Regions from separate parts of the Streptomyces angustmyceticus genome, predicted to be linked through region 1. Evidence: riboswitches for the same ligand, from Rfam matches in the RefSeq annotation. Region 1 holds a riboswitch; each other region holds the start of a gene.
What was found. Region 1 has a riboswitch for cobalamin ahead of metE (5-methyltetrahydropteroyltriglutamate--homocysteine S-methyltransferase). Riboswitches for the same ligand answer to the same signal wherever they lie in the genome.

Region 1 (7,402 bases):
CAGGGCAAGTCGACCGTGGACACCTCGCTCGACTACTTCGGCGGCAACGCCAAGTACGCCGCCGGCCCCTACGGCCTCGGCCAGCGCGTCCCGATGATCGTGGTCTCCCCCTGGAGCACCGGCGGCTACGTCTGCTCCGAGGTCTTCGACCACACCTCCATCATCCGCTTCATCGAGCGCCGCTTCGGGGTGCACGAGCCCAACATCTCGCCGTGGCGCCGGGCCATCTGCGGCGACCTGACCTCGGCCTTCGACTTCAGTCTGGAGAACACCAAGCCGGCCGCGCTCCCGGCCACCGACGGCTTCCGGCCGCCGGACAACGAGCGGCACGACAGCTATGTGCCCAAGCCGCCGGCCAACCCCGTCCTGCCCAAGCAGGAGGCGGGCTCCCGGCCGTCCCGTCCGCTGCCGTACGCGCCGCTCGTCGACGGTGCCGCCACCCCCTCCAGCGGGCGCTACACCCTCACCTTCAGCGGCGGCGACAAGGCCGGCGTCTGCTTCACCGTCACCGGCGGCAACCGCACCGACGGCCCCTGGACGTACACCACGGAGGCCGGCAAGAAGATCTCCGACACCTGGAACACCCAGTACTCCAAGGGCACTTACGACCTGACGGTGTACGGCCCGAACGGCTTCCTGCGCTCCTTCAAGGGCGACGGCAAGAAGGCCGGACCCGAGGTGACCGCCCGCCACGACGCGCGGACCGGCCGCATCGCGCTCACCCTGACCAACCACGGCAGCACCGACTGCCACCTCACCGTCACCCACGCCTACGGCGGGGCGAGCGAGACCTACCCCGTCCGTGCCGGCGCCACCGTCACCCGGCAGATCGACCTGCGCGCCAGCAAGCGCTGGTACGACCTGTCGGTGGTCTCCGACACCGACCGCACCTTCCTGCGCCGGTTCGCCGGCCATGTGGAGAACGGTGAGCCGGGTGTGAGCGACCCGGCGCTCATCACGGGCTGAGCCGGGCGGACGGCGCACGCCGTCCCTCCGCCTCCTCCGGTACGGGGCACCCGCGGTCCGGCGGGTGCCCCGCACTGCGTTCCCGGGACACGGGCGGGGCCGGCACCGCCACGGGCGCCGGCCCCGCCCGCCGTCAGGAAGCCGGGTCCGGCACGCTCGCGCGGACCTCGTGGGCCGCGGCGACCAGGTTCTGCAGGGCGGCCCGTACCTCCGGCCAGCCGCGGGTCTTCAGGCCGCAGTCCGGGTTGACCCACAGCCGCTCGGCCGGAATGGCGTCAAGGCCCTTGCGCAGCAGGGCGGTTGCCTCCGCCACGCCCGGTACGCGCGGCGAGTGGATGTCGTACACGCCGGGCCCCACCTCGCGCGGGTAGCCGGCCGTGGCGAGCTCCGCGGCCGCCTGCATGTGGGAGCGGGCCGCCTCCAGGCTGATGACATCGGCGTCGAGGTCGTCGATGGCCGCCAGGATGTCGCCGAACTCCGCGTAGCACATGTGTGTGTGGATCTGGGTGTCCGGGCGGACCCCGGCGGTCGTCAGGCGGAACGCCTCGGTGGCCCAGGCCAGGTACGCCGCCCGCGCCGCGGTCCGCAGCGGCAGCGTCTCGCGCAGCGCCGGCTCGTCGACCTGGATCACCGAACTCCCGGCCGCCTCCAGGTCGTCGACCTCGTCGCGCAGGGCGAGCGCCACCTGCCGCGCGGTCTCGGCCCGCGGCTGGTCGTCGCGGACGAAGGACCAGGCGAGCATGGTGACCGGGCCGGTGAGCATGCCCTTGACCGGCCGGTCGGTGAGCGACTGGGCGTACGTCGTCCAGCGGACCGTCATCGGCTCGGGGCGGGAGACGTCCCCGGCCAGGACCGGCGGGCGGACATAGCGGGTGCCGTACGACTGGACCCAGCCGTGCCGGGTGGCGAGGTAGCCGGTGAGCCGCTCGGCGAAGTACTGGACCATGTCGTTGCGTTCCGGCTCGCCGTGCACCAGCACATCGATACCGGCCTTCTCCTGGAAGGCCAGCACCTCCCGGATCTCGGCCGCGATGCGCTCCTCGTACCCCGCGGCGTCGATCCGCCCGGCCCGCAGGTCGGCGCGGGCGGTGCGCAGTTCGGCGGTCTGCGGGAACGAGCCGATGGTGGTGGTCGGCAGCAGCGGCAGCCCGAGGTGCGCGCGCTGGGCCGCGGCCCGCTCGGCGTACGGCTGCGAGCGGCGGCCGTCGGCGTCGGTGACGGCCGCGGCGCGGGCGCGCACCGCCGGGTCGTGGGTGAGCGCCGAACCGGCCCGGGACGCCAGGTCGGCGCGGTTGGCGACGAGTTCGGCCGCGATGGCGCCGGTGCCCTGCGCCAGCCCGCGCGCCAGGGTCACGATCTCCGCGGTCTTCTGCCGGGCGAAGGCCAGCCAGCGGGCGATCTGCGGGTCGATGTCGCGCTCGGCGGCGGCGTCCAGCGGGACGTGCAGCAGCGAGCAGGACGACGCCACATCGACCCGGTCGGCCAGGCCGAGGAGCGTCCCCAGGGTGGCCAGCGACTTCTCGTGGTCGTTGATCCAGACATTGCGGCCGTCCACGACACCGGCCACCAGCCGCTTGCCGGGCAGCCCGCCGACCGCCGCCAGATCCCCCAGATTGCCGGCCGCGGCACCGGTGAAGTCCAGCGCCAGCCCCTCGACGGGGGCCTTGGCCAGCACCGGCAGCGCCTCGCCCAGCCGGTCGAAGTACGAGGCGACCAGCAGCCGGGGGCGGTCCGGGAGCGTGCCGAGGTCGCGGTAGGCGCGGGCGGCGGCGTTCAGGACGGCGGGGGAGCGGTCCTGCACCAGGGCCGGTTCGTCCAGCTGCACCCAGTCGGCGCCGGCCGCCCGGAGGTCGGCGAGCACCTCGGCGTAGACGGGCAGCAGCCGGTCGAGCAGCGTCAGCGGATCGAAGCCGGCCGCGACACCGGGCGCCGGCTTGGCCAGCAGCAGGTAGGTGACCGGCCCGACGAGGACCGGGCGGGCGGCCGCACCGAGCGCGAGCGCCTCGGCCAGCTCACCGACCTGCTGGGCGGAGTCCGCGGCGAAGACCGTATCGGGTCCCAACTCCGGCACCAGGTAGTGGTAGTTGGTGTCGAACCACTTGGTCATCTCCAGCGGCGCCACGTCCTGGGTGCCGCGGGCCATCGCGAAGTACCCGTCGAGGGGGTCGGCGGCCACCGCGTCGCGGTGTCGGGCCGGGACGGCGCCGACCATCACGCTGGTGTCCAGGACGTGGTCGTAGTACGAGAAGTCGCCGGTCGGCACCTCGTGGACGCCGGCCCCGACGAGCTGCCGCCAGGTGTCGCGGCGCAGTTCGGCGGCGGTGGCGCGCAGGGCGTCGGCGCCGACCCCGCCCTGCCAGTAGCCCTCGATGGCCTTCTTCAGTTCACGGTTCGGCCCCTGGCGGGGGTAGCCGTGCACGGTGGCGCGTGCGGCCGCGGCCGCGGACGTGCTGGTCACGGAACTCTCCTTCGCGAGTATGTCTCCATGGACCCCGGGACGGGCCGAGGGCGCGAAGGAACGGCAAACCGGACGGACCCGGCGCCTGCGAGGCCGGAGATACCCGTCCGATGTCCGCCGACCCGCCCTCGAGGTCACCGAGATCTCCCCGCGCGGTCGCGCGGGGGCACTGGCAGGTCTTCGGACTCATGGGCACATCCGCCAAGGGCGGACACCTACTGGCCGTCGCTTCCCAGACCCGGCCGGGCCCAGTGCGTATGACGGCGGTCGTTCCCACTCACCGCTGCGGGGCAGTCCCGGATTCCCACCGGGTTCCCTCTTGCGACGCGCCTGCCTGGCGGGCAGGGCGAACCAGTTGCTCCGCCCACACTAACCCCCGCCGTCAACGCCCCGCCCGGCCCGATCCCCCCACCCGGCCGGACCCGGACGCCGCCGGGCCGCGCCTTGCGCTGGAGTGCGCTCCAGCTCCTAGCGTGAGCGCACCACCGGAGAGCTGCGCCGATCGAAGGGAACCACATGCGTTACACACTGTTCGGCAGGACCGGCCTGCGGGTGAGCGAGCTGAGCCTGGGCGCCATGACCATCGGCGACGACTGGGGCTGGGGCGCCGGCAAGGACACCAGCGGCCGCATCCTGAACGCCTACGCGGAGGCGGGCGGCAACTTCCTCGACACCGCCAACATCTACACCGACGGCACCTCGGAGCGGATCCTCGGGGAGCTGCTCGAAGGCCGCCGGGACAGCTTCGTGCTGGCGACGAAGTACACCTGCGCCACCCGCAAGGGCGAGGTGAACGCGGCGGGCAACCACCGCAAGAACCTGGTCCGGTCGGTGGAGGAGAGCCTCGGCCGGCTGCGCACCGACCACCTCGATGTGCTGTGGGTGCACGCACGGGACAACTTCACGCCCGTGGAGGAGGTGATGCGGGCGCTGGACGACGTGGTGCGGTCGGGAAAGGTGCTCTACGTCGGGGTGTCCGACTGGCCGGCCTGGGAGATCGCGCAGGCCAACACCCTCGCCGAGCTGCGCGGCTGGACCGCGTTCGCGGGCTCGCAGTTGCGCTACAACCTGCTGGAGCGGACGCCGGAGCGCGAACTGCTGCCGCAGGCCCGCGCCTTCGACCTGGCCGTGCTGGCCTGGGCGCCGCTCGCGGCCGGCCGGCTCACCGGCAAGTACCGCCGCGGCGAGCCGGGCCGGCGCGACGTCGTGGGCGAGGAGAACCAGCGCGACCACAACGCGGAGGAGACCGTCACCGCGGTGCTGGAGGTCGCCGAGCAGGGCGGCTGGAGCCCGGCGCAGGTGGCGCTGGCCTGGCTGCGCAGCCGGCCCGGCAACATCATCCCGATCATCGCCGCCACCAAGGAGAGCCAGCTCCGCGACAACCTCGCCGCCGTGGACGTCACGCTCGACGCCGACGCACTGGCACGGCTCGACCGGTGCAGCGCGGTACCGCTGGGCTTCCCGCACGACTTCCTGCGGGAGCCGGGCATCACCGAGACCGTCTACGGCGACCGGTGGGACCGGATCGAGGACCGCCGCTCCACCTACCGCCGCACGGCGAACGAGATCCGCTGACGGGCAACGGCTGCCGCGGCGCACGGCCCGGCGCGCGTCGCATACGCCCCGGCCGGTTCCCAGCCGCCCACTACGCCGAACGCCGCCGCCCGGATGGCCGGGCGGCGGCGTCTGCGGTCTATTGAGGGGGTGCGCACCGGCACGACCCACCGGTACACGAAGGCCACGCTCACCGTCCGCTGACCCGGCCACCGCCACGCACCGAGAGGCTTGGAGGAGCCGTGGCACCAGACCACTCGGCCCCGCGGCGGGGGCGGCCCGGCCGGATCGTCCGCGATGCCGCACGGCTGCTGGCGGCGGCCGGACTGGCCCTTGACGCCTTCGTCCACGCCCGGCTCGCCGGCCGGTACGACGCGGTCACGGCGACCATCGGCCAGGGCATGCTCTTCCGCGTCGAGGCCGCGCTCGCCGCGCTCGCCGCCCTGTTCGTGCTGGTCTGGCGGCGGCCGGCCGGCGACACCTTCGCCTGGCTCGTCGCGACCGGCGGATTCGCGCTGCTGCTCCTGTACACCTACGTGGACTTCGGCGCGCCCGGCCCGCTGCCGGACATGTACGAACCGCACTGGAGCGCCGACAAGAAGCTCGCGGCCCTGGGCCAGGCCGTCGCCTTCCTGGCCACCGGCTTCCTGCTGCTCACCCGCACCCGCGGCCCCCGCAGGGACCGCAGGTGACGGGCGGCCGCCCGGTCAGTGCCCCAGCGCGCTGCGCTGCTGCCACTGCTGCCAGTTCTCCTGCCAGACCTCCAGGCCGTTGCCGACGTCGGTCTTGTTGGTGTTGGTGGTGCCCTTCACCTCGACCGTGGAGCCGATCGACAGGAAGTCGTAGACCTTCTTGGCGTCCGAGGTGGACATGCCGAAACAGCCGTGGCTGTTGTTGACCACGCCGAGCGACTTGTTCCACGGCGCGGAGTGCAGGAAGGTCCCGGACGCGGTGAGGTGCGTGACCCACTTGGAGTCCAGCATCCATTCGCTGCCGTGGCCGATGGTGGCGGAGTCCATGGTCTCGGCCGCGTTCTTGCTGCGCACGGTGTGCACACCGCCGCGGGTCGGGTCCTGCGGGGAGCCCGCGGAACCGGTGATGGTGCCGACGCTCCTGCCGTTCTCGTACATGGTCAGCTGGTGCGCGGGCACGTCGATGACGGCCTTGTGGTCGGCGCCGATGCGGAAGCCGAAGTTGTAGTCGCGGGCGAACCAGCCGCCGTCGTCACCGGAGTCGATCCCGGACAGGGCGCCCTTGACGGAGACCTTGGTGCCGGTGGGCCAGTAGTCCTTGGGGCGCCAGTCGATGCGGTCCTTGCCGGAGTAGTCCTTGACCCAGCCCCACGCACCCTCGACCTTCGGCTGGGTGGTGACCTTCAGGGCCTTCTCGATCTCCGCGCGCGAGTCCTTGGCCACCGGGTGGTCGAAGAGGATCGAGATCGGCATTCCGGTGCCCACGGTCTGCCCGCCGCCGGGCGTGTTGGTGAGCTTGTTGACCTTGTCGGCCCGCTCCGTGGTGAACTTCGAGGTGGCCGACGACTCCTTGCCCTTCGACGACTTCGTCTTGGTCCGCACGGTGTACGTCGTCTGCGGCCTGACCTTGCCGTCCGACTTCCATGACACCCCGTCACCGGCGAGCCGTCCGGCGACCTTGCCGCCCTTGTCGTCCTCGACCTCGACGGAGGTGAGCTTGCCGCCGTCGGCCCGCACGGATATCTCCGAGCCGAGCTTGGCCGAGGTGGTGCCGGCGGCCGGGGTGACGGTCACCTTCGCCGCGGGCTCGTCCGCCTTCGGCCCGTCAGCGCCCGGGCCGCACGCGGTCAGCAGCGTGCCCGCCGCTATCAGGGCGGGTATCAACCGGGTGGGGTGGCGGCGTGGTCCGGCGTACACGGGGGTTCCCTCCAGAGCAGAACGACTGACAGTGGCGGGGCACGGCCCCCGTACGGGGGTGACCGTCGTGGGCTGTCCGTGCATCCGCCACGTACAGGCAGAGGGGTTGTCCGCGTCCGCGGTTGTCCGGAGCGGCGGTGTATTAGGACACAGTTCGATATCGGGGGCCACAGCGGAGCAAAGCGGCGCCGGAGGGCCGCGGCGCAGCGGCGGGCCGGCCCCTCGGCGCACCGGCCGGACGGGCGAGGGGCGGACGGCCGGCTGCGGCTTGCCCCGCCCGGGTGGCTCCGCGGCGTCCGCGAGCGGGGGGCCGCGCCGGTGTCTACGGTGGTGCGTGCACGCCGCGTACGCGGGAGACGTACCGGAACCGCCGCCGAGCGGTATCCGTACCGGCTCCGGGCGGGGCGGCACAGGGCGGCCGGCGCCGTGCCGGGCAGCGCACGGCGGCCACCCGCGTCCTTCCAGGCGGACCGCCGGTACGCGGTCCCGTGACCGGCAGGAGAGAACGTGAGCCAGCTGCGAGGCCCCGCGTCGG
Region 2 (7,402 bases), 3.9 Mb from region 1:
GCCCCTGCGCGAACCGCTCCAGCTCGCCCCTGACCCGGTCGAGCTCCTCCTTGGCCCGCGTCAGATCGGCCCGCGCCCGCGCCACCGCGGCGCCGTCGAGATCGTCACGGTCCAGATCGTGGGAGTCGACCGCGGTGATGTACCGCTGACTGACCTCGTCGATCCGCCGGCCGAAGCCCTCGTACTCCTCCGCGGCCTTCCGCGCGGGCGGCGAATGATCCACCGCGGTGATCGTCTCTATGGAGATCCGCAGGTCACGGTGGGCGGTGTCCAGCTCGTAGAACGCGGCCGCCGCGGCGTCCTTCGCCGCCTGCGCGTCGGCCCGCTGACTCTCCCCGCGCCCGAACCAGCGCCGGGTCCCCCCACCCGCGAACGACATCGGCCGCATCGCCACCAACAACGGCAACGGCAGCAACACGAGCCCCACCACATCCCGGAGCGGACCCCCACGGCCGCGACGGCGTTCTCGCTGCTCATGCGGCTGCGTGTCTGTCGCCGTCACTTCCCTCTCCCGATCGGATCGCCCCAGGACCGAATGTCATTCTCCCACTCACCGGAAACGAACACACCGGCCGGTAAGTTCGCCCTTCGCGCACTGGTTTGCCGTTCAGCCCTGGAGGCAAGGTAGTCTGTCGGCTCGGCCAGGGCGCATAGCTCAGCGGTAGAGCGCTGCTCTTACAAAGCAGATGTCACAGGTTCAAATCCTGTTGTGCCCACCCTTCCCGCCAGTGTGAATGGCGGAGAAAGCCCAGGTCAGGAAGATTCCTGGTCTGGGCTTTCCGCTTTCGTTCTCCTTGCGCGTACGGTCTTCGATCTTCCGCGAACGGTCTGGGCTCCCGGTGCCGTTTCCCGGATTCCTCCCGCCGGTCCAGCGGTGAGGCGTGTGGGTGGCGCGACCGGTGGAAGCCGCACCGATGGCGCGCCCCGCCTCCGCCCCCTGCCCCTGTCCGGCCGGTCAGGGGTCTTGCCGTCGCTCGCTCGGCACTCCTTCATCCGCATCCGTCGGTATTCGTCCGTATCCATCGGTATCGATCGGTCAAATCCTCATGCGTCGGTCTGCGGTGCGCGCGTACGATCCCCTCGCCGCTCGTACGTCAGTGCGCATCAGCGCACCGCGTGCGGGCGCCCTACGGGAGGGATCACTTGACCATGTCCTTCGGCGCGAGACCCCGTGCAGTCCTCGCTTCTCTGGGAACCCTCGGCCTGGTACTGGCCGCCGCGACGTCGCCCGCGAGCGCGGCCGACGGGGCGCCCACCGCACCGACTCAGCTGTTCAACGGATACCGGCACTGCTCGACCGACGCGAACCGGCCCTCGTACCAGTCGACCCGCGAGGGCCTCGTCGTCGAGGGCATCCCCGGGGTCACCGACGCCACCGGCAACCCCCGGGTCGGCGTGCGGTATCAGTCCTGGCCGGTCACCGACCCCACACGGATCACGACGGTCACCCGCGACCGCGTCCCCCCTGGCTTCGAGGCCCCCGCCACCCTGCCCGCCAGTGCGCTCGACGAAGGGCGGACCTACGCGTGGCGGGCGCAGACGGTGGCCGGGGGCGCGGCCTCGGACTGGTCGGCTCCCTGCTATGTCACCCCCGACAAGACGGCCCCGGCCGCGCCCACCGTCACCTCGCCGAACTACCGTCCGGACGAGGACGGGTGGAACAAGGGTGGCGAGCCGGTCGAGTTCACCCTGGGCGCGAGCGGTGTCGACGATGTCGAGGGGTTCGAGTTCTCCTGGCAGCAGGACATGCCGGTCATCGGCACGAGCATCGGTGACCACGGCGTTCCGCGGCCCGTCGACCCGTACTCCGACACGGCGTACTTCAAGCGCGCCGACGCGCTCGGCGGTTCGGCCGGGCTCAGCCTCGTCCCGCCGGGCGGCTCCGGTGTGCACACGCTGTGGGTGCGCAGCCTGGACCGGGCCCACAACAGGTCGGCGATCGCCGGCTACACCTTCCGCGTCAGCTCCACGACGCCCACCGTCACCCCGGCCGTCCCGAAACCCGAGTTCGGTGAGCCGACCGGGTTCACGCTCCGTCCCGCCCCCGAGCTCCAGGCGAAAAGCCCGGTCGTCAGCTACTCGGTGCGGACCGGCGGCCTTCAGAACGACAGGACCTTCGAGGTCGCGGCGGGGGCGGACGGCACGGCGACCGTGGATCTCGCGCTGGACGGCATCTACGGCGGGAACCTCCAGGTGACCAGCAAGAGCGCGAACGGCTGGGTCAGCGACCAGGCTTGGTGGAGCATCGACTACGACACCACTCCCACCGTCGCTTCAAACGCCTACCCGGAGAACCGTTCGCGCGGCGGCGCCGGCGTCCCGGGAACGTTCACGTTCACGCCGAAGGTGAAGGATGTCGTGAGCTACACGTACACCTTCCACAACGGTGCCCCGGAGGTCACGGTCCCCGCGGACGCCGACCACACCGCGACCATCGACTGGACCCCGGCCTCGGACGGTTGGCACGACCTCACGGTCTACGCGACAACCCGCTCCGGCATTCAACTGGCGCCCTACGACTACTTCTTCACCGTGGGCTGAGCCCCCGAACCGGCCGGCCGCGAATCGGCATGCCCAGGGCCCGTCGAAGCGGGTAGTGAGCCCGGACGGCCGATCGTGACAACCTCCGGAGCGGGTTCGGTCGCACCCGCACAGCAGAAGTCACGGGGTTCGCCTTCTGCTGCGCCCGCTCCTTGTGCAGAACCGCGAAGGCCCAGGTGATCCGCTCTGAACGCGGATCACCTGGGCCTTGATTTCTTCCCCTGCGGACGATGCCCGCGGGGCGGGGCTCGTGCCGCCCATGTGCCGGGTGGCCCGTCCGGCCGCCCCGGCTTCCGCGGTGCCTTGTTGTCCGTTGTGGGGGCGCTGTGTATCGTCGGGAGGGTGACTTGAAGTTTCAAGTAGTTTTCCGCGATGCCTCGCGGACTCGTCCCCGACCTGCGAAAGAGCGCTCCTATGACGTCCTCCCTCAGCACTGTCGAGACCTCGCACCTCGGTGCCTCGACGCGCTCCGCCCCCTCCCTGCACGGCTATGACGCCGGGCTGCTTCTGCTGCGGCTGGCGCTCGGTCTGACCATGGCCGGCCATGGCGCCCAGAAGCTGCTGGGCTGGTTCGGTGGTCCGGGGCTGGACGGGACCGGACAGTTCTTCACGATGAGCGGCTATCCGTCGGGTCGCGTGATGGCCGTCGTCGCCGGTCTGAGCGAGACGCTCGGCGGGCTGGGGCTGGTGTTCGGGCTGCTCACGCCGCTCGCCGCCGCGGCGGTCGTGGGCACGATGATCAATGCGCTTGCCGTGAAGTGGGGCGGGGGCTTCTTCGCGCCCAAGGGCGTGGAGTACGAACTGCTGCTGACCGCGGGGGCGGCGGCGCTGGCGCTGACCGGCCCCGGACGCTACGCCGTCGACCGCTTCCTGCCGGGCCTGCGCGCGCATCGGCTGCTCTACGGCGTGGTGGCGCTGGTGCTGGGTGTGGTGCTGGCGGGCGCGGTTCTGCTGATCAAGAAGTGAGTCACTGATCAAGAAGTGAGCCCCGCGCCGGAAGGCGCGGTGCGGAGATTCGGGGTCCGGCGCCCGGAGTGTGGGGGCCGGACGCCGAGCAGGGGAGGCGCGGCGTCGCTTGGCGGCGCTGCGGTGGGAGAGTTGGGGAGCAGGCTGTATGTCCGTACGACGACTGAATCACGCGGTGCTCTACGTCCGTGAGGTGCACCGGTCCGTGGGCTTCTATACCGAGGTGCTCGGGCTGGGGGTGAGGGCCGAGATGCCGGGGCGGGCGGCGTTCCTTCGCGCTTCCGGGTCGCTCAACGATCATGACCTGGCGCTGTTCTCGGTGGGGCCGGACGCGCCGGGGCCCGAGGCCGGGCGGGTCGGGCTCTACCACCTGGCCTGGGAGGTCGGCACCCTCGGTGAACTCGTCGCGGCGCATGCGCGGCTCGTGGAGCGGGGCGCGCTGGTGGGGGCGAGTGATCACCTCGTCGCGCTGTCGCTGTACGGCAAGGACCCGGACGGTATCGAGTTCGAGGTGATGTGGCGGGTCCCGAGGGCGGACTGGCCGGGTCCGGATCAGCCGGACGGGCTGCGGCCGCTCGATCTGGCCGCGGCGCTGGAGCGCTGGGGGCCGGACCAGACGACGGGCGCGGCCGCCGGGTCGGCCACCTGAAGGTCAGTCGGGCCCGTCGTGCCGGCGGGGCGCCGGTCCCTGCCGTGCCTGGCGGGGCACCGGGCCTCGCCACACCTGATGGGGCTGTCGTGCCCCGTCATACCTGACGAGGCGATTGCGCCCCGGCGCCCATCGGCGGCGCCGGGGACGCATGGGACTCGACGCATAGGGCTCGACGTGTCGGGCCCGGGGCTCATGGGGCCGATACGGCTCAGGGGGCGTCCGGGGTGTCCGGGGTGGCCGAGGTGGCCGGCTCCGCCGGTGCCGGCTGCTCGGTCGGGCCGGTTCGCTTGGCGCGTTCCGCCCAGCGCTTCTCGACGCCGGACAGGCGCCAGTACGACAGCGCCGCGGCCCACACCACCACGAACAGGCCGACGATCAGGAACCCGACGTTGTCGAGGTCGAGGCCGGAAATCCAGCCGGTCAGCGGGTCGTCGAGGCCGAGCTTCTCGTGGAGCACGGTCACCAGCTCGATCGTGCCGATGAAGAAGGCGACGGCGATCGACAGGCCGGTGATGGTGAGGTTGTAGTAGACCTTGCGCACCGGGTTGGAGAACGCCCACTGGTAGGCGAAGTTCATGAAGGTGCCGTCGAGCGTGTCGAAGAGGCTCATGCCGGCCGCGAAGAGCAGCGGCAGGCACAGCACGGCGTACCAGGGCAGGCCGGCCGCGGCGCCGCTGCCGGCCATCACCATCAGGGTCACCTCGGTCGCGGTGTCGAAGCCGAGACCGAAGAGGAAGCCGAGCGGGAACATCTGGCCGGGGCGGGAGACGGAGCGGGTGAAGCGGCCCAGGAAGCGGTTCATGAAGCCGCGCGAGTCGAGGCGCTGCTCCAGCTCGGCCTCGTCGTACTGGCCGCTGCGCATACCGCGGAAGACCCGCCAGATGCCGGCCAGTGCGATCAGGTTGAGGGCGGCGATGAGGTAGAGGAAGGTCCCCGAGATCGTGGTGCCGATGGTGCCCAGGATCTGGTGGGTACGGGACTGGTCGTTGAGCAGGGTGCCCGCGAGCTGCGCGCCGCCCGCCACCAGGGCCGCCATCGCGACGACCACGCTGGAGTGGCCGAGGGCGAACCAGAAGCCGACCGAGACCGGCCGCTTGCCGTCGGCCATCAGCTTGCGGGTGGTGTTGTCGATCGCGGCGATGTGGTCGGCGTCGAAGGCGTGCCGCATGCCGAGGGTGTACGCGGTGACGCCGAGGCCGACACCGAAGACCTGGCTGCCCACGGCGTAGTGGTGCGGCACCACGAGCAGGAAGAGCACGCCGAAGGCGACGACGTGCAGGCCGGCTATGACGGCCATCAGGCCCGCGGTGCGGACGGTGTCCTGGCGGCGCCAGCGGAACGCGGCGGCAGCAGGGGTATGGCGGGTATCGGTGGACAGGGCCATCCGGCGGTCACGCTCCAGCACCTCGTGGATCAGTTCGTGAGATGCCGTGGCCGGTCTCCTGGCTTACGGGTGCCCGTGCCCGCCCCCGCCTTCCCGGCCGCGGGCTGCGGTCAGTGGCGCCGCAGGCGCGTGCGCCTGCGGAAGGGACGGAAACTCCCCGATCACAGTGGCGAGGGCCGCTCCGGTCTGGGACCACAAGGTCCGTCACCGGTCTTCCCGAACACCACGGCCCGGTCACTCTAACCGCCGCCGGGGAGGGGTGGGGTTGGCGGGGTTGGCGGGGTTCGTCCCGAGGTGAGCGAGAGCGCCGGTGGCCGCGGTCCGCGGCCGTGGCCCGCGGCGGTTCAGTGGCCGTAGTCCAGGGACGAGAGAAAGGCGTGGAGTTCGCGGTCGAAAAGGGCGGTGTTCTCCAGATTGACCATATGGGCCGCGCCCGGTATCCGGACTCTCCGGGCGCCGGGGACGGTCAGCGCTATCGCATGGGCGTTGGCGGAGATGTCGCTGCTGTCGAGGTCGCCGTCGAACACGACCGTCGGCACCCGGATCTCGGCCAGGCGGTCGGCGGCGCCGACCTCGAGCGGCATACCGGCACCCGCGCCGTCGGCGTGCACCTCCACATTGGCCTCGGCCGAGGCGCGCATCCGCTCGCGGAATCCCGGGTGCACCGCGGACGGTTCGCGATGCGGTCCGTCCACCCACATCCGCAGGAAGTGCTCCACATACCGTTCCGCGCCGTCCGGTGTGCCGATCGCCGCCACCTGTGCCCTGATGTGCTCCAGGATGAAGGGGTCGGAGAAGGCGCGGCCGCTGATGCCGGGGGAGGCGAGCGCCAGGGCCGTCACCCGCTCCGGGCGGGCTATGGCGGTGTCGAGCGCGACCCGCGCGCCGTGGGAGAGGCCGACGAGGACGGCGTCGGGGACATCGAGGGCGTCGAGCAGGGTGCAGAGGTCGTCGTGGTTGGCGTAGTCACCGGCCACCGTCGAGGACAGGCCGTGGCCGCGGAAGTCGTAACGGATCGCGCGCAGGCCGGAGTTCACCAGCCAGGCGAACTGCTCGTCCCACATGTGCTGGTCGAGCATCCCGCCGTGGAGCAGTACCACCGCGGGGCCCGAGCCGGCCGTCTCGTAGAACAGCTCGCCGTCGTCGACCGGCACGATGCCGTTGTCGATCTCGGACCAGGCGGTGATGCCTCGGGTCATCTTCTGGACCGTCCTTTGTGCGCCGGATGCAGAGGAGTGGGTGTGATGCCGTTGTCACCGCCATTGTCGCTGTTGGGGTGATTGCGGTGACTGTCGGGGCTGTCTGTGCTGTCGGTTTCCTCCGGCGCCGGGCCTTGGTCGTTCGCGAGGTGCCGGAACTCCTCGCCGAGCCGGTCCAGTACGTGCAGTGCGGTGCGGACGTCCTCGGCGGGCAGGTCGGCCAGACGCCGGCGCAGCTGAGTGACTTCGAATTCCTGGACGCCGCGTATCGCCTCGGTGCCCCGGGGGGTGAGGCGGATCAGGGACGAGCGGCGGTGTGCGGGGTTCGGGGCCGTCACGACCAGGCCCAGTTCGGCGGCGTGGTTCACCCAGCGCTGCACCGGCTGCCGGTCGAGGCCCATCCCGCGCGCCAACTGCGGCACGGTGCGCGGGCCTTCGGTGCGCAGGGCGTCCAGCAGGGCGTGTTCGCCGGCGGTCATGCCCGTGCCCGCCAGCTCGCGCTCCACGGCGCGGACGACCGTGCGGTGCAGGGGCCACAGGCGCCGGATGACGCCGTACAGCAGGTCTTCGGCGGGGGTTGCCTCTTCGGTGAGTGCTTCGGTGGTGGTCAGGCTTCCGATGGGTGTGGGGCCATCGCCGTCGGTGCCTTCCGGGTCGTGC
Region 3 (7,402 bases), 4.5 Mb from region 1:
CGACCTGGTCCTTGGCGGCGGAGTACACGGTGATCTGGGCGCGCCGGCAGCCGTCGGGGAGGTCGCCCTCGCCGCTCAGCGGCCGGGTGTTGGCCTCGGACATCTCGTAGTCGAAGGCGGCCCGGCGCAGCGCGGGTTCGGCCTCGGGGGCGGTGAGCAGCCGCAGTTCGAGGGCGGGCGGGCAGGGCGCCTCGCGGTCCGGGAGCGTGAGCAGGACGACGCCGCTGGTGGCCGGGACGAGGACGATCGCGAGGATCAGCAGGATCCTGGGCCAGTGCCGGACGTACGCCTTCAGGCGGCGCCGCAACCGGATCCGCAGCGGGGTCGGCGGGCGGGCCTCGGGGGTGGCGAAGGACAGCACGACGTCGTCGACGGTGTTCTGCTTGGCCGAGCGCGGCTCCCACACGTCGCCCATCGGGGTGCGTTCCGCGGCCAGTTGGTCGCGCAGGGAGCGGACGAGGTCCTCGAAGGTGACGAACCGTTTGCCGGGTACGCCCTGCTGCAGGGTCCGCACCAGGGCGCGGTTGAAGACGCTGCCGCCGGTGGGTTCCTCGCCGCTGAAGATGCGGCGGTTGGGCTGCGCGGCCATCAGCAGCGAGGTGGGTTTGCGGCAGGCGTAGAAGGCCTCGCTCGCGTTGCCCGCGTAGCAGCACTCCAGGACGATCACGATCCGGTCGGCGCGTGCGTTGTCCAGGTAGGGCAGCACCATGTCCTGCCAGGAGACGGTCTTGTGGCGCGGTTCCGAGGCGCCGACGGTCAGCTGCAGATTGCCGCCGTCGCGGCCCACCCGGCCGTGGCCGGAGAAGTACACCAGCAGCAGTCCGCGGGCCTCCTGGGTGACGGCGTCCAGCGCCTGTTCCACCTCCCAGGGCTCCTGGGGGCGGCAGACGACGACCTCGCCGCGGGTGAACAGGTCGGTGCCGGGGGCGAGCAGGGCGCGTTCGAGTTCCTGCGCGTTGTCCTTCACCGCGGGGAGCGGGGGCAGGTGCCGGTAGTCGTCGACGCAGATCAGCAGCGCCCGGTTGACCTTGCCCCGCGCGTCGTATTCGGACATCCGGCTCAGTCCCCGGCGGTGCTGCCGCTCCCGTCCGCCGGGCTGCCGGGATCGGGGTGTTCGGGGGCCGCGGCGTCCGGGCCCGCCTCGTCGAGCGGCCGCGGGTCGCCGTCGCCGGCCCCGACCGCGACGGCGGGCCGTTCGCCGGTGTCGCGCTCCTCCCGGCGCCGTCGCAGCCACTCCTGCAGGGCGATGCCGAGGCTCTTGGTGATCTCGGCGGCCACCGCACCGACGACGACCAGGATCAGGTCGTCGACGCCGACGGCCATGTCGCCCGGCCCGTCCGCGCCCCCGCCGGCGGGCCGCGGCCGCAGCAGCCAGTCGTGCCGGCGCCGGTCCAGCCACGGCTCGCGCTCCAGCCACGCCTTGAGGTCCTCGATGTCCTGTTCGGGATTGTTCGTGCCCGTGATCCTGATGCGGATCTCATGTCGGTCAGCGCGCTGCGGCATCCCCCGGCCCCCTTCCGGCGGCCCCGTCGCCGCCGTGCACCAGATAGTGACGCGGGATCAGGTGCGCGGGCAACCGTGGGTGATGCCGCCACCACGCTGTGGCGTGCGCCACAGTGCCTGCCACAGGGCTGCGTCGCAGGTCAAGAGTGAGTTGACGGGCATTCGCGGGACGTGGTGGACTGCCGGAGCCATTCGGCGACAGCTGAGGAAGTCCGGTGCGAATCCGGCGCGGTCCCGCCACTGTCACCGGGGAGCGTTCCTCCAGCGAAGGCCACGGTCCGCCTCGCCTGCGTCCGCCGACGCACGCGGGACTGGAAGGCCGGAGGGCCGCCGATCCGGGGAGCCAGGAGACTCTGGTCGCCGACACGTCGAGCCAGGGCGCGGACCCTGAGTGAGGACATACCGCCATGCCCGGCTGCCCGTCGAGAGCCCCACTGCCCGCTGCCGCAGGGCCCCTTCGAGGCGTGGCACGTCGTGGACACGCCCTGGCGGCGGTCTGATCCGGTGCGCGGCGAACACGCGGGATATGCGTGCGGCGCGGCCCTCGGCTTTCTCGGCGACCTGATCGCGGCGGACCCCCGGCGCGGCCATCCCGTGGCCGCTTTCGGCCGGGCCGCGGCCGCCGTCGAACGCCGCCTCTGGCGCGACCACCGCGGCTGGGGAGCGGCGCACACCGTGCTGTGCGCGGGCGGTGCCGCCGCCGGTGCCGCGCTGGTGCGGCGCGCCGTACGCTCCGCCCCTGCCCCCCTGCGCGACGGTGCCGGGATCGCGCTGACCGCGGCGACGGCCTGGGCCGTGCTGGGCGGCACCTCGCTCGGCCGGGAGGCGCGGGCCGTCGGCGGGGCGCTGGCGGCGGGCGACCTCGACGTGGCGCGGGAGCGGCTGCCCCATCTGTGCGGGCGCGACCCGCAGGCGCTGGACGGGCCCCAGATGGCCCGCGCGGTGGTGGAGTCGGTCGCCGAGAACACCTCGGACGCCGTGGTGGGCGCCCTGGTCTGGGGCGCGCTGGGCGGCGTGCCCGGCCTGGTGGCGTTCCGGGCGGTGAACACCCTGGACGCGATGGTGGGGCACAAGTCGCCGCGCCACCGCCGCTTCGGCTGGGCCTCGGCCCGGCTCGACGACCTCGCCGGCTGGCCCGGCTCCCGGCTGACCGCCGCCCTCACGGTGCTCGCGGGCCCCGACCGGCGCGGTGCGCTGCGGGCCTGGCGGGCGGACGGCGGTGCGCACCCGAGCCCCAACGCGGGCCCCGTGGAGGCGTCGTTCGCGGGCGCGCTGGGCGTCCGGCTGGGCGGCACGCTGGCGTACGGCGGGCGGGTGGAGCACCGGCCGGTGCTCAACGACGGGGCGCCGCCGGTCGCGGTGCCCGACATCGAACGGGCCGTGCGGCTCTCGCGCCGGGTGAGTGCCCTGGCGCTGGTGACGACGGTGGCGGCGCGGCTGGCGGCCGGTGCGGTGCGGCGGGCCCCGTCGTCCGTCTCCCGCCGGGCCGCGGGTGCGAGGACACGCGCGGCGGTGGGCGCACTGGCGCGCACGGCTCACGACAGCCGGGGCCCCGGCGCATGAGGAGGACCCGGTGAACGGGCGGTTCGAGGCATCCGGCGGTGCCGTCGGCGGTGGCCTGTTGGTGGCCGGCACGACGTCCGACGCCGGCAAGAGCGTGGTGACGGCGGGCATCTGCCGCTGGCTGGTCCGGCAGGGCGTGCGGGTGGCGCCGTTCAAGGCCCAGAACATGTCGCTGAACTCGTTCGTCACGCGCGAGGGCGCGGAGATCGGGCGGGCCCAGGCGATGCAGGCGGCCGCGGCGCGGGTGGAGCCGAGCGCGCTGATGAACCCGGTCCTGCTCAAGCCCGGCAGCGACCGCAGCAGCCAGGTGGTGCTGCTGGGGAAGCCGGTGGGCGAACTCAGCGCCAAGGGCTACCACCAGGGGCGCCAGGAGCAGTTGCTCGGCACGGTCACCGACTGCCTGGCGGAGCTGCGGCGCACCCACGACGCGGTGATCTGCGAGGGCGCCGGCAGCCCCGCCGAGATCAACCTGCGGCGCACCGACATCGTGAACATGGGGCTGGCGCGGGCCGCCCGGATCCCGGCGGTGGTGGTCGGTGACATCGACCGCGGCGGGGTGTTCGCCTCCTTCTTCGGCACCACCGCGCTGCTGTCGAAGGAGGACCAGGCGCTGGTCGCCGGGTACCTCGTCAACAAGTTCCGCGGCGATGTGACGCTGCTGGAGCCTGGCCTCGACATGCTGCGCGGCCTGACGGGGCGGCAGACGCTGGGCGTGCTGCCCTTCTCGCACGGCCTGGGCATCGACGAGGAGGACGGCCTGCGGGTGTCGCTGCGGGGCGCGGTGCGCGAGAGCGTGGTGGCCCCGCCGCACGGCGCCGAGGTGCTGCGGGTGGCGGTCTGTGCCGTCCCCCTGATGTCGAACTTCACGGACGTGGACGCGCTGGCCGCGGAACCGGGCGTGGTGGTGCGGTTCGTGGACCGGGCCGAGGAGCTGGCCGACGCGGACCTGGTGGTGCTGCCGGGGACCCGGGGCACGGTCCGGGCCCTGGCGTGGCTGCGCGAGCGCGGGCTGGCGGACGCGATCGCCCGGCGGGCCGCCGAGGGCCGCCCGGTGCTGGGCATCTGCGGCGGCTTCCAGATGCTGGGCGAGCGCATCGAGGACGACGTCGAGTCGAAGGCGGGCGTGGTCGACGGGCTGGGGCTGCTGCCGGTGCGGGTGCGGTTCGCGGTGGAGAAGACCCTGGCGCGGCCGGCCGGCGAGGCGCTGGGCGAGCCGGTGACCGGCTACGAGATCCACCACGGTGTCGCCGAGGTGACCGGCGGCGACGAGGAGTTCCTCGACGGGTGCCGGAGCGGCTCGGTCTGGGGCACGCACTGGCACGGCTCGCTGGAGAGCGACGGCTTCCGCCGGGCCTTCCTGCGGCGGGTCGCGGCCGGCGCGGGCCGGGCGTTCGTCCCGGCCCCGGACACCTGCTTCGAGGCGCTGCGCGAGGAGCAGCTGGACCGGCTGGGCGATCTGATCGAGGAGCACGCGGACACCGCCGCGCTGCTGCGGCTGATCGAACAGGGAGTACCGGAGGGGCTGCCGTTCGTGCCTCCGGGGGCGCCATGAGGGTACGCACGGGAGGGACCGCCACGGACACCGACGACGCAGCCGGCCGACGATCTGGAGGACGACACAGCATGACGACCGCGCACAACACGACCCCGCAGTACCCCTTCACCGCGGTGGTCGGCATGGACGACCTGCGCCTCGCGCTGCTGCTGAACGCGGTGAGCCCGGCAGTGGGCGGCGTGCTGGTCCGCGGTGAGAAGGGCACCGCCAAGAGCACCGCCGTACGCGCGCTGGCGTCGCTGATGCCGCCGGTGGACGTGGTCGGCGGCTGCCGGTTCGCCTGCGCCCCGGCCGCGCCCGACCCCGGCTGCCCCGACGGGCCGCACCAGGCCGCCGCCGTCGAGGAGCGCCCGACGCGGATGGTCGAACTGCCCGTCGGCGCCTCCGAGGACCGGCTGGTGGGCGCGCTGGACATCGAGCGGGCGCTGTCCGAGGGCGTGAAGGCCTTCGAGCCGGGCCTGCTGGCGGACGCGCACCGCGGCATCCTCTACGTCGACGAGGTCAACCTCCTCCACGACCACCTGGTGGACCTGCTGCTGGACGCGGCCGCCATGGGCGCCTCGTACGTGGAGCGCGAGGGCGTCTCGGTCCGGCACGCGGCCCGCTTCCTGCTCGTCGGCACCATGAACCCCGAAGAGGGCGAGCTGCGGCCGCAGTTGCTGGACCGGTTCGGGCTCACCGTCGAGGTGGCCGCCTCCCGCGAGCCCGACGAGCGGGTGGCGGTGGTCCGGCGCCGGCTGGCCTACGACGCCGATCCGGCGGGCTTCGCGGCGGGCTGGGCGGCCGAGGAGGACGCGCTGCGCGCGCGGATCGCCGCGGCCCGCGAGCTGCTGCCGCGGGTGACGCTGGGCGACGGGGCGCTCCGCCAGATCGCCGCGACCTGCGCGGCGTTCGAGGTGGACGGGATGCGCGCGGACATCGTGATGGCGCGCACCGCCACCGCGCTGGCCGCCTGGGCGGGCCGGAGCGAGGTCCTGGAGGAGGACGTGCGGCAGGCGGCGCTGCTGGCGCTGCCGCACCGCCGGCGCCGCAACCCCTTCGACGCGCCCGGCCTGGACGAGGACAAACTCGACCGGACGCTGGAGGAGTTCGGCGCGGACGAGAACGCGGACGGCGACGACGACCCGGAGCCGGACGGCCCGGACGGCGGCCCCGGCGGAGGCGGTCCGGACGGCGGCGGGCAGCCCCCGCAGGACGGCGGCCCGGACGAGTCCCCGCTCCCGCCGGAGGCCGAACTCCCGCACCAGCAGGACCGGGAGGCCCCGCAGCCGCCCGAGCGGACCGAACGGCCCGAGCCCGAGGGCGCGCCGCAGGGGGCCGCGGCCGGGGAGAGGCCGGCGGTCGGCGCGGCCGAGCCGTTCCGCACCCGGCGCCTCGACGTCCCGGGCCTGGGCGAGGGCGCGGACGGCCGCAGGTCGCGGGCCCGGACCGCGCACGGCCGGACGACCGGGGCGCGGCGCCCGCACGGCGCGCTGGGCAAGCTGCACCTGGCGGCGACCGTGCAAGCCGCGGCGCCGCACCAGCGGGCGCGCGGCCGGCACGGCCGGGGCCTGGTGGTGCGCCGGGACGACCTGCGCGAGGCGGTGCGCGAGGGCCGGGAGGGCAATCTGGTCCTGTTCGTCGTGGACGCGTCCGGTTCGATGGCGGCACGGAAGCGGATGAGCGCCGTCAAGGGCGCGGTGCTCTCGCTGCTGCTGGACGCCTACCAGCGGCGCGACAAGATCGGCATGATCACCTTCCGGGGCACCGGCGCCGAGCTGGCGCTGCCCCCGACGTCCTCGGTCGAGGCGGGCGCGGCGCGGCTGGAGCAGCTGCCGACGGGCGGCCGTACGCCGCTGTCGGAGGGGCTGTTGAAGGCCCATGAGGTGCTGCGGGTGGAGCGGATGCGGGACGCCTCGCGGCGGCCGCTGCTGGTGGTCGTCACCGACGGCCGGGCGACCGGCGGCCCGGAGCCCGTCGCCCGCGCCGCCCGCGCGGCCCGGCTGCTGGCGGGCGAGGGCACCGCCTCGGTGGTCGTGGACTGCGAGGCGGGCCCGGTGCGGCTGGGGCTGGCGGGCGAGCTGGCCCGTGACCTGCAGGGCACCGCGGTCACCCTCGACGAACTGCGCGCGGACAGCGTCTCCGCGCTCGTACGGACCGTGCAAGGCAACAGGAAGGCAGCGTAATGCCACAGGGACAGCCGGCCGTCGTGCCGGACGACGGCCTCACCACCCGCCAGCGCCGCAACCGCCCGCTGGTGTTCGTGCACACCGGGCAGGGCAAGGGCAAGTCCACCGCCGCCTTCGGGCTGGCGCTGCGCGCCTGGAACCAGGGCTGGCCGGTCGGGGTGTTCCAGTTCGTGAAGTCGGCGAAGTGGAAGGTCGGCGAGGAGCGGGCGCTGAAGGTGCTCGGGGAGTCCGGCGAGGGCGGCACCGTCGCCTGGCACAAGATGGGCGAGGGCTGGTCCTGGGTGCAGCGCGACATCGCCTCCAGCGAGGACGCGGCGCGCGAGGGCTGGGAGCAGGTCAAGCGGGACCTCGCCGCGGAGACGTACAAGCTGCTGGTGCTGGACGAGTTCGCGTACCCGCTGAAGTGGGGCTGGATCGACACCGAGGAGGTGGTGTCGGCGCTGCGCGGGCGTCCCGGTACGCAGCATGTCGTCATCACCGGGCGGGGCGCCCCCGAGGCGCTGCTGGACTTCGCGGACCTGGTGACGGACATGACGAAGGTCAAGCACCCGATGGACGCCGGCCAGAAGGGCCAGCGGGGCATCGAATGGTGAGCGGGGCCGGCCGGGCGGGC
Region 4 (7,402 bases), 6.1 Mb from region 1:
CCAGCGCTTCAAGGACATCGTGCGGGATGTCGGCGGCGAGGTGCCACAGAGCGCGGTGTGCCGCTCGATGCGGGAGGTGGAGGCGTTCGCCGACATCCATGGGCTGCCGGTGGTGATCCGACCCAGCTTCACCATGGGCGGACTGGGCTCTGGCCTGGCTCACACCCCCGAAGAGCTGCGGCGGATGGCCCAACTGGGGCTCGCGGAGTCCCCCGTGACTGAGGTGCTCGTCGAGGAGAGTGTCCTGGGATGGAAGGAGTACGAACTGGAGCTGATGCGCGACCACCGCGACAACGTGGTCGTGGTCTGCTCCATTGAGAACGTCGACCCCATGGGCGTGCACACCGGCGACTCGGTGACAGTCGCGCCGGCCATGACGCTCACGGACCGCGAGTACCAGCAGATGCGCGACCTGGGCATCGCCGTCCTGCGGGCTGTCGGCGTGGCCACCGGCGGCTGCAACATCCAGTTCGCTGTGCACCCGGAGACCGGCCGCATGGTGGTCATCGAGATGAACCCACGGGTCTCCCGATCCAGCGCGCTGGCCTCCAAGGCCACCGGTTTCCCGATCGCCAAGATCGCCGCCAGGCTGGCGATCGGCTACAGCCTGGACGAGATCCGCAACGACATCACAGGCCAGACACCCGCGAGCTTCGAACCCACTCTGGACTACGTCGCGGTGAAGGTCCCCCGGTTCGACTTCGAGAAGTTCCCCGGTGCCGACACTTCGCTGACCACGACGATGAAGAGCGTCGGCGAGGCCATGGCGCTGGGGCGCAACTTCCCTGAGGCGCTCGGCAAGGCGCTGCGCTCCATGGAAACCTCTCGCGCCGGCTGGTGGACCGCCCCCGACCCCACCGGCACCAACGCGGCCGCCACACTGGAGGAACTGCGCACCGCGCACGACGGCCGGCTCTACACCGTCGAACGCGCGCTGCGCCTGGGTGCCACCGTGGAGCAGGTGCACGCCGCCAGCGGCATCGACCGGTGGTTCGTGGGCCAGATCGCCGCCGTTGTCGAACTGCACCGGCAGATCGTCACCGCCCCTGCGGTAGACAGGGAGCTGCTCCGACGGGCCAAGCGCTGCGGCCTGTCCGACCGGCAAATCTCCCTGCTGAGGCCGGAGTTGTCCGGTGAGGAGGGAGTGCGCACGCTGCGACAGCAGCTCGCCGTGCGCCCGGTGTTCAAGACCGTGGACACCTGCGCCGCCGAATTCGCAGCCAGCACGCCCTACCACTACTCGGCGTACGAACTGGACCCGGCCGCCGAGACAGAGGTGGCCGAACAACACGAGCGCCCCAAGGTGATCATCCTGGGATCCGGACCCAACCGCATAGGCCAAGGCATCGAGTTCGACTACTCCTGTGTCCACGCCGCCACCGCATTGCGCACCTCCGGCTACGAGACGGTGATGGTCAACTGCAATCCTGAGACGGTCTCCACCGACTACGACACCTCCGACCGGCTCTACTTCGAGCCGCTCACCCTGGAGGACGTCCTGGAGGTCGTGCACGCCGAGCAGTGCTCCGGCCGGCTGGCCGGCGTCATCGTACAGTTGGGCGGACAGACACCGCTCGGACTGGCGCAGCGACTTGAGGCCGCCGGCGTACCCATCCTGGGCACCCCGCCGGCCGCGATCCATCTGGCAGAAGACCGTGGCGCGTTCGCCGCGGTGCTGAGGGAAGCCGGCCTGCCCGCCCCGAAGTACGGCACCGCCACCTCCTTCGAGCAGGCCCGCCAAGTCGCCGACACCATCGGCTATCCCGTACTGGTGCGACCCTCCTACGTGCTGGGTGGGCGCGGTATGGAGATCGTCCACGACGAGGAGTGCCTGGCGGGCTACATCGCCCGCGCCACCGACATCAACCCCCGGCACCCGGTGCTCGTCGACCGATTCCTCGACGGCGCCGTCGAGATCGACGTAGACGCCCTGTACGACGGCCAGGAACTCTTCCTCGGGGGCATCATGGAGCACATCGAGGAAGCTGGCATCCACTCCGGCGATTCCGCGTGCGTACTACCCCCGATCACCCTGGGTCGCCGGGACGTCGAGGCGGTGCGCCGGTCGACCGCCGCCCTCGCTCGCGGCATCGGCGTACGCGGGCTGCTGAACGTCCAGTACGCGCTCAAGGGTGGCGTGTTGTACGTCCTCGAGGCCAACCCGCGCGCCTCCCGCACCATCCCGTTCGTCTCCAAGGCGACCGGTGTCCCGCTGGCCAAGGCCGCCGCCCGCATCATGCTCGGCACCCGGATTGACCGGCTGCGCACCGAAAGTCTGCTGCCGGCCGACGACGGCGCCGAGTGGGGCACCCACGACCGAGTGGCAGTCAAAGAGGCCGTACTCCCGTTCCACCGCTTCCGCACCCTCGAAGGCCACGGCATCGACTCCGTGCTCGGCCCCGAGATGAAGTCCACCGGCGAAGTCATGGGCATCGACGTGGCCTTCGGCCCCGCCTTCGCCAAGTCCCAGACCGCCGCCTACGCTTCGCTGCCGCTGAGCGGCACAGTGTTCGTCTCGGTGGCCAACCGCGACAAGCGCGACGTCATCCTGCCCACCAAACGCCTCGCCGACCTCGGTTTCACCATCCTGGCCACGGCAGGCACGGCCGAGGTGCTGCGGCGTACGGGCATCGCCTGCGAGGTGGTGGCCAAGCACCAGGACGGTGTGCCCCACGACATCGTCGACCGCATACGGGCCGGCGAGATCGATCTCGTCATCAATACCCCCTACGGCAAGCCCGGGCTGCGCGTCGACGGCTACGAGATCCGCACCGCCGCGGTGGCCCGGCACGTGCCCTGCGTGACGACCATCCAGGGCGCCGCGGCAGCGGTCCAGGGCATCGAGGACGGCAGGCACGACACCCTCGGCGTACGGCCGCTCCAGGCGTGAACTGCGGGTCCGGGCGCGCGGCAGCGCTGCCCACCGTGGTCCCCGTCGCCGGGCTACGGCGCCCCCCACTTCTGACGAAGGCGGTGTGAGCAAGATGGGTACATCATTCGGCACGATCCTCCGTGACCACCGGCAACGGGCCGGGATCACCCAGCGGCAACTGGCCGACCTGGCGGGCCTGAGCGAGCGTGCTGTCCGCGATCTGGAGGTCAAGCGCACCCACCGGCCCCGATTGGACACCGTACGCATGCTGGTCCAGGCACTGCGGCTGACCGGGCGGGCCCAACACGACTTCGAGAGCGCCGCGGGCCGAGCCCGGCCCGCTGACCTGGCGTCCCACGCGCTGTCCGGATCGATCGCGCCCCCCACCCCCACCAACGGCCTGGTCGGCCGGGAACAGGAAGTACACGCGCTCATCGACTGGCTGGTCACCCGGTCGGAACGGCTGGTGACACTGACCGGCGTCGGCGGTGTGGGGAAAACCCGGCTGGCCGCGGACATAGCGCGCCGATTACACGCCGACGACTGGCCCGTCTTATGGATCTCCCGGCAGGGCGCCCCGCAGTTCCCCTTCGAGGGCTCGATCCGCAGCTACCTGGACGGCTCAACCGCGAACCTGGCCGACGTGGTGCAGGGACTGAGCGACGTGGTGGGGGACAAACCGTCGCTGCTCGTGTGCGACGCAGCGGAGAGCATCGACCCGCTCTGCGCCCAACTCCTGCTCCAGCGCTTCACCACACTCCGCATCGTGCTCACCGCACGTACTCCCGCGGGAGGCCCCAGTGAGCGAGTATTCCCCGTGTTCCCACTGTTGCTCCCCGACCGGGGCGGCCACGAGCAATGGCACGAGCCGACCGCGTCGATCCTCCTGTTACGCAACTACGTTCGCTACTACGTCCCGGAGTTCGACGTCACACGCGAGAACGGCCGGTCGCTCGCCGCAATCTGCAACCTGGTGGACGGCGTCCCGGGCACCATGAAGCAGATCTCCTCCCGCTTCGCGTTCTCCTCCAGCGACTGCGTGCTCGACCAGATTTCGCGGGACTACGTCCGGGTCGTCTCCCAGGGCACGACGCACGACAGCGCTCCAGGCGTTGCGGAGTCGGTGCACTCAGCGGTTGCGGAGCTGACTGGTAGATCGAGGTCCTTCTTCGGTCGACTGGTCCGGATCCCCGACAGCTGGTCTGTGGACGAGGCCGCCCAGATCTCCGGGTACTCAGACGTCGAGGCCGTGGACTTCGTCCAAGACCTCCTGGCCCATGGGCTCGCCATGCCCACAGGTAAGCCCCAATACCCGCAGTTCCGCATCCTCAACATGGTCAGGCAGTTCCACGGCGCGCCGGCACGAGAGCACTGCGGATTGCCGTGACGGTGGCTGCACGACACCGGGGCGCCACGGCCCGGCGCGGCAGTCCGTGCCGGGATCGTGCCCCTTACCGGGGATGCCGAGACATGCGACTCGCCTCCCTTGCCGCACCAGCAGTGGGGCAAGCGCACCCTCGGCCGGCTGAATCCGACGGGCGCGAGACCGTCGTGGACGCCGGCTGCGGCACGGACCGGGACACGGCTGTGCTGCTCGACCTGGTGCCGGACGGCCGGGTGGAGATCGCTCTGTCCTCGCCGCCCGACAGCCGCACCGGCACGCTGCGGACAGAGAGGCGTGCCGGCCGGGCCGGACGACATCCTGTGCATCACGGCGGCGGGTGGAGCGTGAGCGTTCCCGGCGCCGCGCGCCGCAGGGCAGGAGGTGGCGGCACGGCCGGCACTGACAGGCGCATACCGACAGGCGCCTCAGAATGACGCATCATTCCCATACCCGACAGAGCCTCGAATCGGCCATCCCGGCTCAGAGTGCAGAATCAAGGTCCGGTTCACGGAATGCGCGCCGCCTTGTCTACCCTGGACCGGCAGCTGGTTCAGCCCGTCCGCCAGACGGGGTGTCGCAAGAGGGAACCCGGTGGGAGTCCGGGACTGCCTCGCAGCGGTGAGTGGGAACGACCGCCGTCATGAAGCACTGGGTCCGCATGTGACCTGGGAAGCGACGGCCAGTGGGTGTCCCTTCCGTCGGGATGTGCCCACGAGTCCGAAGACCTGCCACTGCTCGTGCGGGGGGTGATCACCGCGCACGGATCCACGCGTCCCGGCAGCGGGACCGCTGAGCGAGTGGTGTGTCCCACCCAGCCCTGCGCAGAGCGGGGACGGCCGGGTCTGCGCCCCGTTCGCGGCCCTGCGCCGGCCCTCACGACGACTCGCGAAGGAGAGTTTCGTGCCTGCCGAACCGAGCATGCCCGCCGTCCCCTCCCCCAGGGCGCCCCTCCCCATCCCCAGCGGGCCCTGTGTCCTGCTCAAGCACGGTGAGATCTTCCTCAAGGGCCGCAACCGGCACCTGTTCACCGAGCGGCTGCACGACAACCTCCGCGGCGCCCTGCGTGGCATCGGCGGCTCCACATGGATCAAGTCCGGCCAGAACGTCACCGTGCTCGGCGGCGAGGTTCCCTTGGAAGATCTCGTGGAGCGCGCCCGCCGGGTGATCGGGTTCAACTCGGTGGAGCCCGCCCTGCGTGTCCCGAGCACCGTGTCGGACATCACCGAGACGGCCGTGGAGGCGCTCACCGCCGCTCGCGCGGAACGGCCCTCGATCAGTTTCGCCGTGCGGGTCAAGCGGCGGAACAAGCGCTTCGAGATGACGTCCTCGCAGTTCGAGCGCTTTCTCGGGGCCCGCGTCCGGGAAGCCCTGGGCCCCCTCCCGGTGAACCTCTCCAGCCCGGACGTACTGGTCTCGGTCGAGGTCGACCACAAGGAGAGCTACGTCTCCTGGACCCGTCACCCGGGACCGGGCGGCCTGCCCGTGGGCTCCAGCGGACGCGCTCTGGTTCTGCTCTCCGGCGGCTACGACTCGCCCGTGGCGGCCTACCGGGCGATGCGCCGCGGGCTGCGCTGCGACTTCGTGCATTTCACCGGCGCTCCGTATACGAACGCGGCATCGGTCTACAAGGCGTACGCCCTCGCGCGTGAACTGAATCGCTACCAGCCCGGCGGGCGGCTGCACGTCATCGCCCTCGGCCACGCACAGAAGCAGCTGGCCATCGCGGGGGCCGGCAGGCTCCAGGTCGTGGCACAGCGACGGCTGATGGTCCGCGCCGCTTCCGCGCTGGCGGGCCGCACCCGGGCGGAAGCCCTGGTGACCGGTGACAGCCTGGGGCAGGTGGCCAGCCAGACCCTGGCGAACATGGCAGCCGTCGACGAGGCGGCAACCCTGCCGGTGCTGCGGCCCCTGGTCGGCTGGGAGAAGCAGGAGATCATCGACGAGGCCCGGTCCATCGGCACCGCGGAGATCTCCGTACTGCCGGACGAGGACTGCTGCAAACTCCTCGCGCCGCCCCGCGTCAGCCTGCGGGCCGGGCTGACCAACCTGCACACCGTGGAGAAGCGCCTCGACCTGGACGACGTGGTGGACGGCCTGCTGCGCGACGTCCAGGTCATGTACCCGGGAGTCCCCGGCGAGGAAGCGGAGCCCGACGCGGACGGTCAGGACCACGGCCTCGCGTCCGGCCACCCCGTTCCGGCCACGTGCGCGACAGGACAGTCCGGGATGGTGCCCTCATGACCGGGGGCCGTCGCCCGACTTCCGCGTCCCGATCGTGCAAGAGGCCACCGACCTCCTGGTCGCGAGTGCGGACTCCCCCGACGCGGCCCGGCTGGCCGCCCTGCACTCCGCGCTCCGCCACGCGATGCTCAGCCGCAAGGGCATCCACCCCGACCTCGACTACCCCGCCGGGCTCGCGTACCACCTGATGGGGTTCGACGTCCCCACCTCCACCCCTCTCTTCGTGATGAGCAGGATCACCGGATGGACCGCGCACATCACCGAGCAGCTGGAGCACAACTCCCGCATCCGCCCACTCGGCGTCTACAACGGACCCGGCCGGCGCGCGGTCCCGGTACACGCTCGGTAGTGCCTGCGGATCGAGCGCACCGTCATCCGGTTGACTGGACTTGCACCGGCGTGTCTCCGGCTGCGCAGGGAGGCTGCCTGTAACCGAGGGTCCGTCGTCCCTTCCCTCGTCGCCGGGACGCATGTACTGGGCACTTGACGATCGACAAACGGGCCGGGGCGGTCGAGGCCGACTGGGAGGTGGCGATGAGAGTCGTGTTCGTGCACGGGGCGTGCGTGCGGGACGGATCGTGGTGGTGGCACCGCGCCGCCGAGCTGCTGCAGGAGCAGGGGGTGCCGAGTGTGGCCCCGGCGTTGCCGAGCTGCGGCGAGGCGGGCCTGCCCAGCGGCGTCGGCGGTCCGGGGCTGCCCTAGGACGTGGCCGCGGTGCGGCAGGTACTGCAGGCCGGCGACGAGCCGACCGTCGTGGTCGCCCACAGCTACGGCCGCATCGTCACTGCGGAGGCCGCTGCGGGAATCGGGTCGGTGCGCCACCTCCTACTGGTCTCCAGCTACCTGCCCGAGGCCGGGCAGAGCCTGTCGGATTTCGGGGCCGACAACCCCGCCCCGTTCCTCGA

Region 2: it holds a riboswitch for cobalamin, as region 1 does, so the genes downstream of both, nicT (Nickel transporter NicT) here and metE (5-methyltetrahydropteroyltriglutamate--homocysteine S-methyltransferase) in region 1, are expected to answer to the same signal.
Region 3: it holds a riboswitch for cobalamin, as region 1 does, so the genes downstream of both, K7396_RS27770 (cobalamin biosynthesis protein) here and metE (5-methyltetrahydropteroyltriglutamate--homocysteine S-methyltransferase) in region 1, are expected to answer to the same signal.
Region 4: it holds a riboswitch for cobalamin, as region 1 does, so the genes downstream of both, thiI (tRNA uracil 4-sulfurtransferase ThiI) here and metE (5-methyltetrahydropteroyltriglutamate--homocysteine S-methyltransferase) in region 1, are expected to answer to the same signal.

Annotation. Positions count from the first base shown of each region.
Region 1 is NZ_CP082945.1:1,772,130-1,779,531, reverse strand. Features, by position in the region: gene K7396_RS08290 (phosphocholine-specific phospholipase C) at 1-966, shown strand, start outside; gene metE (5-methyltetrahydropteroyltriglutamate--homocysteine S-methyltransferase) at 1,100-3,424, opposite strand; cobalamin riboswitch at 3,579-3,795, opposite strand; gene K7396_RS08280 (aldo/keto reductase) at 3,941-4,999, shown strand; gene K7396_RS08275 (hypothetical protein) at 5,221-5,670, shown strand; gene K7396_RS08270 (L,D-transpeptidase family protein) at 5,686-6,867, opposite strand; gene K7396_RS08265 (streptophobe family protein) at 7,375-7,402, shown strand, end outside.
Region 2 is NZ_CP082945.1:5,676,636-5,684,037, forward strand. Features, by position in the region: gene K7396_RS25355 (coiled-coil domain-containing protein) at 1-502, opposite strand, end outside; tRNA gene K7396_RS25360 (tRNA-Val) at 645-716, shown strand; gene K7396_RS25365 (hypothetical protein) at 1,150-2,541, shown strand; gene K7396_RS25370 (DoxX family protein) at 2,956-3,507, shown strand; gene K7396_RS25375 (VOC family protein) at 3,656-4,156, shown strand; gene nicT (Nickel transporter NicT) at 4,368-5,576, opposite strand; cobalamin riboswitch at 5,575-5,786, opposite strand; gene K7396_RS25385 (alpha/beta fold hydrolase) at 5,888-6,742, opposite strand; gene K7396_RS25390 (MarR family winged helix-turn-helix transcriptional regulator) at 6,739-7,402, opposite strand, start outside.
Region 3 is NZ_CP082945.1:6,223,986-6,231,387, reverse strand. Features, by position in the region: gene K7396_RS27780 (caspase family protein) at 1-1,054, opposite strand, end outside; gene K7396_RS27775 (hypothetical protein) at 1,060-1,503, opposite strand; cobalamin riboswitch at 1,709-1,856, shown strand; gene K7396_RS27770 (cobalamin biosynthesis protein) at 2,008-3,066, shown strand; gene K7396_RS27765 (cobyric acid synthase) at 3,077-4,618, shown strand; gene K7396_RS27760 (putative cobaltochelatase) at 4,690-6,786, shown strand; gene cobO (cob(I)yrinic acid a,c-diamide adenosyltransferase) at 6,786-7,382, shown strand.
Region 4 is NZ_CP082945.1:7,887,134-7,894,535, reverse strand. Features, by position in the region: gene carB (carbamoyl-phosphate synthase large subunit) at 1-2,890, shown strand, start outside; gene K7396_RS34570 (helix-turn-helix domain-containing protein) at 2,985-4,259, shown strand; cobalamin riboswitch at 4,785-5,003, shown strand; gene thiI (tRNA uracil 4-sulfurtransferase ThiI) at 5,175-6,497, shown strand; partial or broken gene K7396_RS34560 (citrate/2-methylcitrate synthase) at 6,514-6,846, shown strand; gene K7396_RS34555 (hypothetical protein) at 6,981-7,199, shown strand; gene K7396_RS34550 (alpha/beta hydrolase) at 7,212-7,402, shown strand, end outside.